2 regions of the Neobacillus sp. GCM10027624 genome follow, and region 2 is predicted to be linked to the other one. Evidence: riboswitches for the same ligand, from Rfam matches in the RefSeq annotation. Region 2 holds a riboswitch; the other holds the start of a gene.

Region 1 (3,427 bases), on a different contig from region 2:
TAGTTGATAAAGATCACGATATACGGAATTTAATTAAAAATGAACTCGAAATCGCAGCTTTCAAGTATTAGAAGCAACCAATGCATCAGGAGCAAAAAACTTATTTTTTCTTAAATGTAAAAAAGTTTGGTACAATCAAAGTTATGATGCAAAACAGGAGAGGGAAGCCTTAGGATGGATGAATCAAAATTGTATGCCTATTGTTTACAAGGAGATGTAATCGCAGCATATAAATATCTCCGTTCAGTTCCAGATAAAAATGCTAAATTTCTAAAACTGGAATCGAAATATTATCAACGTTTTTTTAGTGAAAATCCGAATGATCGTTTTAAATCAGAGGATCCGTGGATCCAAAAGGTTCTTTCTGTCTATTTCGAATACTTCAGGTCGGTGTTAACGCATAAAAGTGTGATTTATTCAGAAAATCGACTAAGGCGTTCACTTTCGGATTTAATTTATGGTCATCAACAAGATGAGGAATTGGACCGATTGGAGAAGCAATTATCGATCCAATTTAAAGAAAAAGGGTATGAGTTTGTTGGTGGGGTAACACCGCCATATAGGGGCCCATATATTTGGAAAACAACTGATAAAGAAAATTTTACAGTCGAACTGCCACACCATACCCAAAAAGTAACGGTTTATTTTTTGTCAGATTTTATTTTACAAAGCTGGGCCCATTATGCTACATTTGGTGAAAAATTCGCAGGTGGCTGGGCAAAACCAGATGGACTTTACTATGTAGCGGATCGTCCGGAGCATAAGAAGGAGAATCATGAATGCAGAGAATTTCAAATCAGTTATTTGAAGCACGAGGCCCAGCATTTCAGTGATTTTTCCCGTTTCCCTCATCTTCAGGCTAAGGATTTAGAATACCGTGCAAAGCTGGTTGAATTAATTTACGAACCAAATTCATTTAAACTTATAAATAAATTTTTTTATGAAAAGAAAAATGATCCGTTTCTACCGCATTCCTATTCTTCTTTGGTCATTTTAAAAAGATTATCGGAACTTGCATTTGGAGTAGAGGAGATTCCTAGTTTAGAAAAATGGGAGAAATTAAGTTCAGACCGAATTCGGGAATGGGCACTAGGTTTGTACGAGGAAAATACGGCTAAGCTTATGGAAAATGGTAATCAAATCAGGGGAATTATTTAGTAAAAAAAGAGCTTGCGGATCAATTGTTTTTAAGCGATCCTAGCTCTTTTTCCTTTTTTATATGATAAAAAGTGCTTTTTCAGTTTTCGTTTCAAATTTCTTTAAAAGTTTCTTTTCACCAAGGACAACAAGAGTATCACCAGGATTGATCTTATCATCTGGAAATGGTGAGATGTTCATCTTTCCGTCACTTTTAATGGCGATAACACTTAATTGGTATTTTGCCCGAATATCCAATTCACGAAGGCTTTTTCCTATCATGAATGAAGAGGCAACAATTTCTTCTATTTTATATTCATCGGATAGTTCAATAAAATCAAGGACATTAGGTGACAAAAGATTCTTAGCAATTCGGATGCCTGTTTCTCGTTCAGGTAAAACGACCCGATCAGCCCCGACCTGAGTAAGAACTTTTGCATGCTGATTTGTAACAGCCTTTGCTATAACTTGTATGGCCCCTAATTCTTTTAAAATCATGACAGTTAAAATACTTGCTTGAATATCGTCTCCTATGGCTACCACAACCACATCCATGTTTCGAAGACCCAGCTCTTTTATTACCCTCTCATCTGTTGTGTCTGCAACTACTGCATGTGTTGAGAAATCTGAATTTTCTTGAATCCTTTTCTCGTTTTTATCAATAACTAAAACTTCAGCACCTTCTTTAAATAACTCAGCTGAAAGACTCGAACCAAAGCGGCCCATCCCGATTACTGCAAACTGTTTAGTCATATGTAAGACCTCTCCCGAAAAACATTATTTAAAAGTTTGATAGTGTAGGTTTTTTCATAAACCACCTAAAAAATAAAAAAGCCACGGAAGAGAGAAATCTCCTCGTGGCGGCTTTTGGGCATCATGAAATAAACATGCTGCTTGCACGATTTAAATGATATCTCTTCAGTACGCTTACGAGGTTAGCTGACGGATTCGGATGTAAGAGTCACCCTACTTAAAAAGACAAGCATCAGAATAGAAATATCTTTTTAAGATTCACCCCATAGAAAAGTTTTTGTAAGACTTTTCAATGATGGTTCCCCCGTTCCCAATTGGAACTCAGCGATTCAAAAAATTAAATTACGAATCATATCTTACTCCCTCTATTTGAATTTGTAAATACTCTAAAGTAAACTCATTCGTTAGGTCTTCTTTTTTGTGGATTTTTTCATATGAATGAAGTAAAAAATTTTATTTTTAGAGAGGAGATTTATGCAAAAATCACAAAAACCATATTTGATTACGAGAAACATAGACCCCGAGAATCAAGAAACACCAATTCATTTTATCCATAAAGATTTTGTGCGTGAAAATCTGTTTTATCGGAGAAACCATTTTTCTTACCCGAATTTTGTATCTTCCTTTTATTGGTTTCATGTTGATGGCTCTGTACATTATCATAGAACATTTTCACTGCAGGAAATTCAAGTATTGCCATCCAAAACAGTAAAGACTGTACTTGAATGCGCGGGGAATAAGAGGGGATTTTTTAAACCAAAAGTATTTGGCGAGCAGTGGCAAAAAGGGGCAATCAGTCAAGGTATCTGGAAGGGTGTCTCATTAAGAACATTGCTCGGGTACACGGGTGTAATGGAAACAGCTAGAGAAGTAGTTTTTGAGGGATATGACTTTGGCATACGAACAGACTTGAACGAACTTACTTATTTTAGTAGGAGTTTGCCGATTGAAAAAGCACTGCATACCGATACCTTAATTGCCTATGAGTATAATGGAAAGCCGATTCCTTTTAAGCACGGGTTTCCTCTGAGGTTAATTGTCCCGGAATGGTATGCGATGGCCTCGGTAAAATGGATTAAAAAGATCACCGTGATTGACCATGAATTTAAAGGCCCTTTTCAGGCGGTTGATTATGTCTATTACCCCAAAAAGGATTCAGATGAGGGAAAATTACCGGTGACAACAATGAAAATAAACTCAACGATTCAACAGCCAATGGACCGGCAAATTCTTAATACAGGAGTTCATATTATTGCAGGAATTGCCTGGACTGGGAGAGGGTTGATCACGAAAATTGAAGTGAGTGTAGACGGGGGGATGACTTGGAGCCTTGCTGATTTGGTGCAATCACCGGAAAAGTATGCTTGGGTTCGTTGGGAATATAAGTGGGAGGTGCTTGAAAAAGGAGAGTACACCATCCTTTCGAGGGCTCTGGAATTAGAAGGCGGCGAGCAGCCAAAGGAAGCGGTGTGGAACCGTAAGGGGTATGGTTATAATGCAATCGATACGATTAAGGTGAAAATTGAATAATGGACAA
Region 2 (3,427 bases):
GAATTTGGGCAGGATGTAATTTAATTAGATCACCTTTTCGTTTAAAGGCACCCACCTTTTATCCCCCTTTATTAAGGTTTTCCACTAACCTGTTCAAAATTGCTTTATCCATTTTTTTATTAATTTAATTAACTGATATGGGAGAATTTCTGTAAGTCTTCATTTTCTCCAATTACAATCAAGATGTCATCCGATTTTAGCGGGGTTTCCGGATTTGGCAAGATATCAATTTTATTTTTATTTTTTATGCCGATGACGGTTATATTATAATTTGCCCTCATATTGATTTCGCGGAGGTTTTGTCCATTCATACTTGCAGGTACTTTAATTTCTTCAATACTATAGTCATCTGCCAGTTCAATGAAATTTAAAACGTTTGGAGATGACATTAACTGATGTGCAAGCCTTTCTCCCATGTCTTTCTCAGGATAAATCACACGATCCGCTCCTACTTTATCCAAAACTTGTCCATGACTTTTATTTATAGCCTTTGCCACAACATGCTTAACTCCTAATTCTTTAAGTAGGAGTACGGATAAAATGCTTGCTTGAAGATCATCGCCAATCGCTACAATGACAGTATCAAAATTTCGTATCCCTACATTTTTTAGGGTCGATACATCGGTCGTATCCCCTATAACTGCATGTGTGACGGAGTCCTGATTATCCTCAATGTTTTCTTCCTTTTTATCAATAGCTAGTACTTCATTTCCTTCTTTAAATAAGGCAGCAGCAACACTTGAACCAAACCTGCCCATTCCAATGACTGCATATTGTTTTTGCATCTTAAAACCTCCTGCTGTATCTCCTAAAACTAATTAATGTAATCCAATAAAAAATACCACTCAATAAGTTGGTTCCAGTTTGTATATGTACATTCTGAATTTTATTCCTTGACTTATCTTTAAAATCTGCTGTCATTCACAAATTAGCCAAGGAAAATTATAGATGCCTCATGTAATATTTTCTTAATTAATTATTCAAAAAAAAAAGCCACCCACAGGTGGATTTAATATGCCTCATCCATTTCTTTAAAACCATTTTCATTATTGATCATAATTGGAAGGCATTGTGTAATACTTTTAGAGTTGGCTAAAACAATCCTTATTATTAAAGTATAAAGAAGAGATCCCCTATCTTTTCGAATACTCTCAGGGATATAAAATGTAAAAGGAATGGTTTCTGATTTATTAGGTAAACTAGAATAAGAAAATAAAACCGTATGGCTATTGATTGTTTCTTCTTCATGAGAATTTGGATCTTTTTTAATTAAATCAATATCATACCTTTTCACTTTATTTTTAATAAGACCACCCTTAAGCTCAATGGAACCGTTTATATTAGTACCAACCCCATAAACTTTTTTGTCAAGCTGGATAGTTGCTTTTGGTACAACTAGATTCATTTTCATCATATAGCCATTCAACATCCGTATCATCACCCGTTTTGTATTTATTCACAAAAAAAATAGACCAATATTTACTTTTTCCCAAGATGGAACAAAACCATATATTCCCGGCATAGATCTGAATTAACAGAAAGCCAAAAAAAAATGTACTTCCATTACATAGGCGAAAAAGTAACATTTGTCTACTTAACACCTAGCCAGCAACTTTGCTCTCTTAGTGTTCCGTCTCCCATGTATCTTTCTCAAAAATAGGCACAAAAAAAAGACCTACTTTAACTTCAAGCTGCTCCTATGCTTCAATTTGTCCAATGAAACAAAAAAGCCCCCTGAATAGGCGGTCACAGACCTCCTTCGCTTTAGCCGACGAAGTTAGCTGACGGGTAGGATGGCGAAAGAGAATATTCTCATCCTTTCTACAGTAATAGAATTAACCCCCAAAAATTGGTTCCTCCGTTCCCAAATGTCGAGATTAGGCCGAACTATTTAATTAGATGTTCAATATGAGGTCATTTTAGCTCCATTTGAAAAAGCTGTAAAGAGGTATATTTTATTAAATAACCTATCATTTGCTCATTTTTCTAATAAAATTCAACATTTTCTTTAAATTACTCATGATTTTGGTATTCATTCAATTTTAATTAAATGTATTCATAGATGAACTGCATAAGGAACAACCTATAATCATGAAAAAAAAAGAGAACGGAGAGATCACATGGAAGCCAGTGTAATGCATTTTGTTCAACGTGAACTATACATGATCACCATGGTTTTTCTTTTTGGATTAATCGCTATTAAACTTTCCGAAAGAATTAAAATTCCTGACGTAGCCCTGTTTATGATTGTAGGGATTTTAATTGGACCATCCGTCTTCAATTTGATTACAGTTCCCAATGACTCTGTTTCCTACCAATTTATCATTGTATTGGGATCGATATTAATTCTGTTTGAAGGAGGCATTGCAATACACTTTTCAGTACTTAAAAAAGTTTGGGTTACGGTTTCTCTTTTATCTATATTAGGAGTGATCATTACGGCTGCCGTTGTGGCTGTTACCGCTTTCTATTTATTAGATATACCCATTCTTTACGCCCTTCTTCTAGCTTCGGTTATTGCATCCACAGATCCGGCCACTTTGATGCCGGTATTTAAACAAATAGCCATTCAAGAGAAGGTGAGACGAACAGTTGAAAGTGAGTCTGCTTTTAACGATGCAACAGGATCTATTTTAACGTTTACCTTACTTGGGGTTATAATGGGACATACAGAATTATCCATTTCTTCGAGCATATGGAGTTTTTTTCGAGAAGCCGGTGGTGGAATATTAGTTGGAGCAGTGATTGGTTTTATCGGTATTCTGTTAACCTCAGAACACCGCTTTGGCTTTTTAAAAAAATACAGCATTGTAGTTAGCTTGCTTGTATCCATAAGCTCTTATTTAGTAGCAGGATTTATTCAAGCCAGCGGCTTTATGGCTACATTCACTGCAGGTCTTATCTCAGGAAACCCACAACTTTTTAGGTTACATATTGCAGAAGAAACCGACTCAACGGTTTTTGCATTTTCCGGTACCTTGACCTTAATTATGAGAACACTTATTTTTATGCTGTTAGGTACCCAGGTAGATTTTCATACTTTAGGCCAGTTTTGGTTACAAGGAATTTTGGTTGTACTCGTCTTTATGTTTATTGCAAGACCTCTAGCAGTCCTCCTATGTACATTGCCTGATCGCAAGGCAAAATGGAAATGGAATGAAATTGTGTTTATGTTCTGGGTTCGTGAAACAGGTGTTATTCCTGCCGCTCTTTCCGGGATGATTGTTGCAGCAAAAGTTGATTATGCAAACCAAATTGCTTCTGTTACTTTTATCGCTATATTAGTCACCATTCTAATTCAAGCAAGTACCACAGGATTTGTAGCCAAAAAGTTAGGAATTACTTTAAAACCTGTATAAAGTATTTAATGATTTTTACTCATTTATTTTTAGTCAATTAAGAAAAATGAATTATTACCTTCAGAGTA

Evidence for each region. A riboswitch is a leader RNA that binds a small molecule or an ion and turns the genes downstream of it on or off. The one in region 2 is predicted to bind cyclic di-AMP.
Region 1: another riboswitch for cyclic di-AMP. It lies ahead of ACFQZ9_RS08520 (potassium channel family protein); the one in region 2 lies ahead of ACFQZ9_RS02480 (hypothetical protein).

The regions. Positions count from the first base shown of each region.
Region 1 is NZ_JBHTHD010000003.1:721,168-724,594, forward strand. It holds gene ACFQZ9_RS08515 (hypothetical protein) at 175-1,158, shown strand; gene ACFQZ9_RS08520 (potassium channel family protein) at 1,216-1,890, opposite strand; cyclic di-AMP (ydaO/yuaA leader) riboswitch at 2,047-2,227, opposite strand; gene ACFQZ9_RS08525 (sulfite oxidase) at 2,365-3,420, shown strand.
Region 2 is NZ_JBHTHD010000002.1:516,319-519,745, forward strand. It holds gene ACFQZ9_RS02470 (TrkH family potassium uptake protein) at 1-55, opposite strand, end outside; gene ACFQZ9_RS02475 (potassium channel family protein) at 129-785, opposite strand; gene ACFQZ9_RS02480 (hypothetical protein) at 1,010-1,429, opposite strand; cyclic di-AMP (ydaO/yuaA leader) riboswitch at 1,752-1,894, opposite strand; gene ACFQZ9_RS02485 (cation:proton antiporter) at 2,121-3,359, shown strand.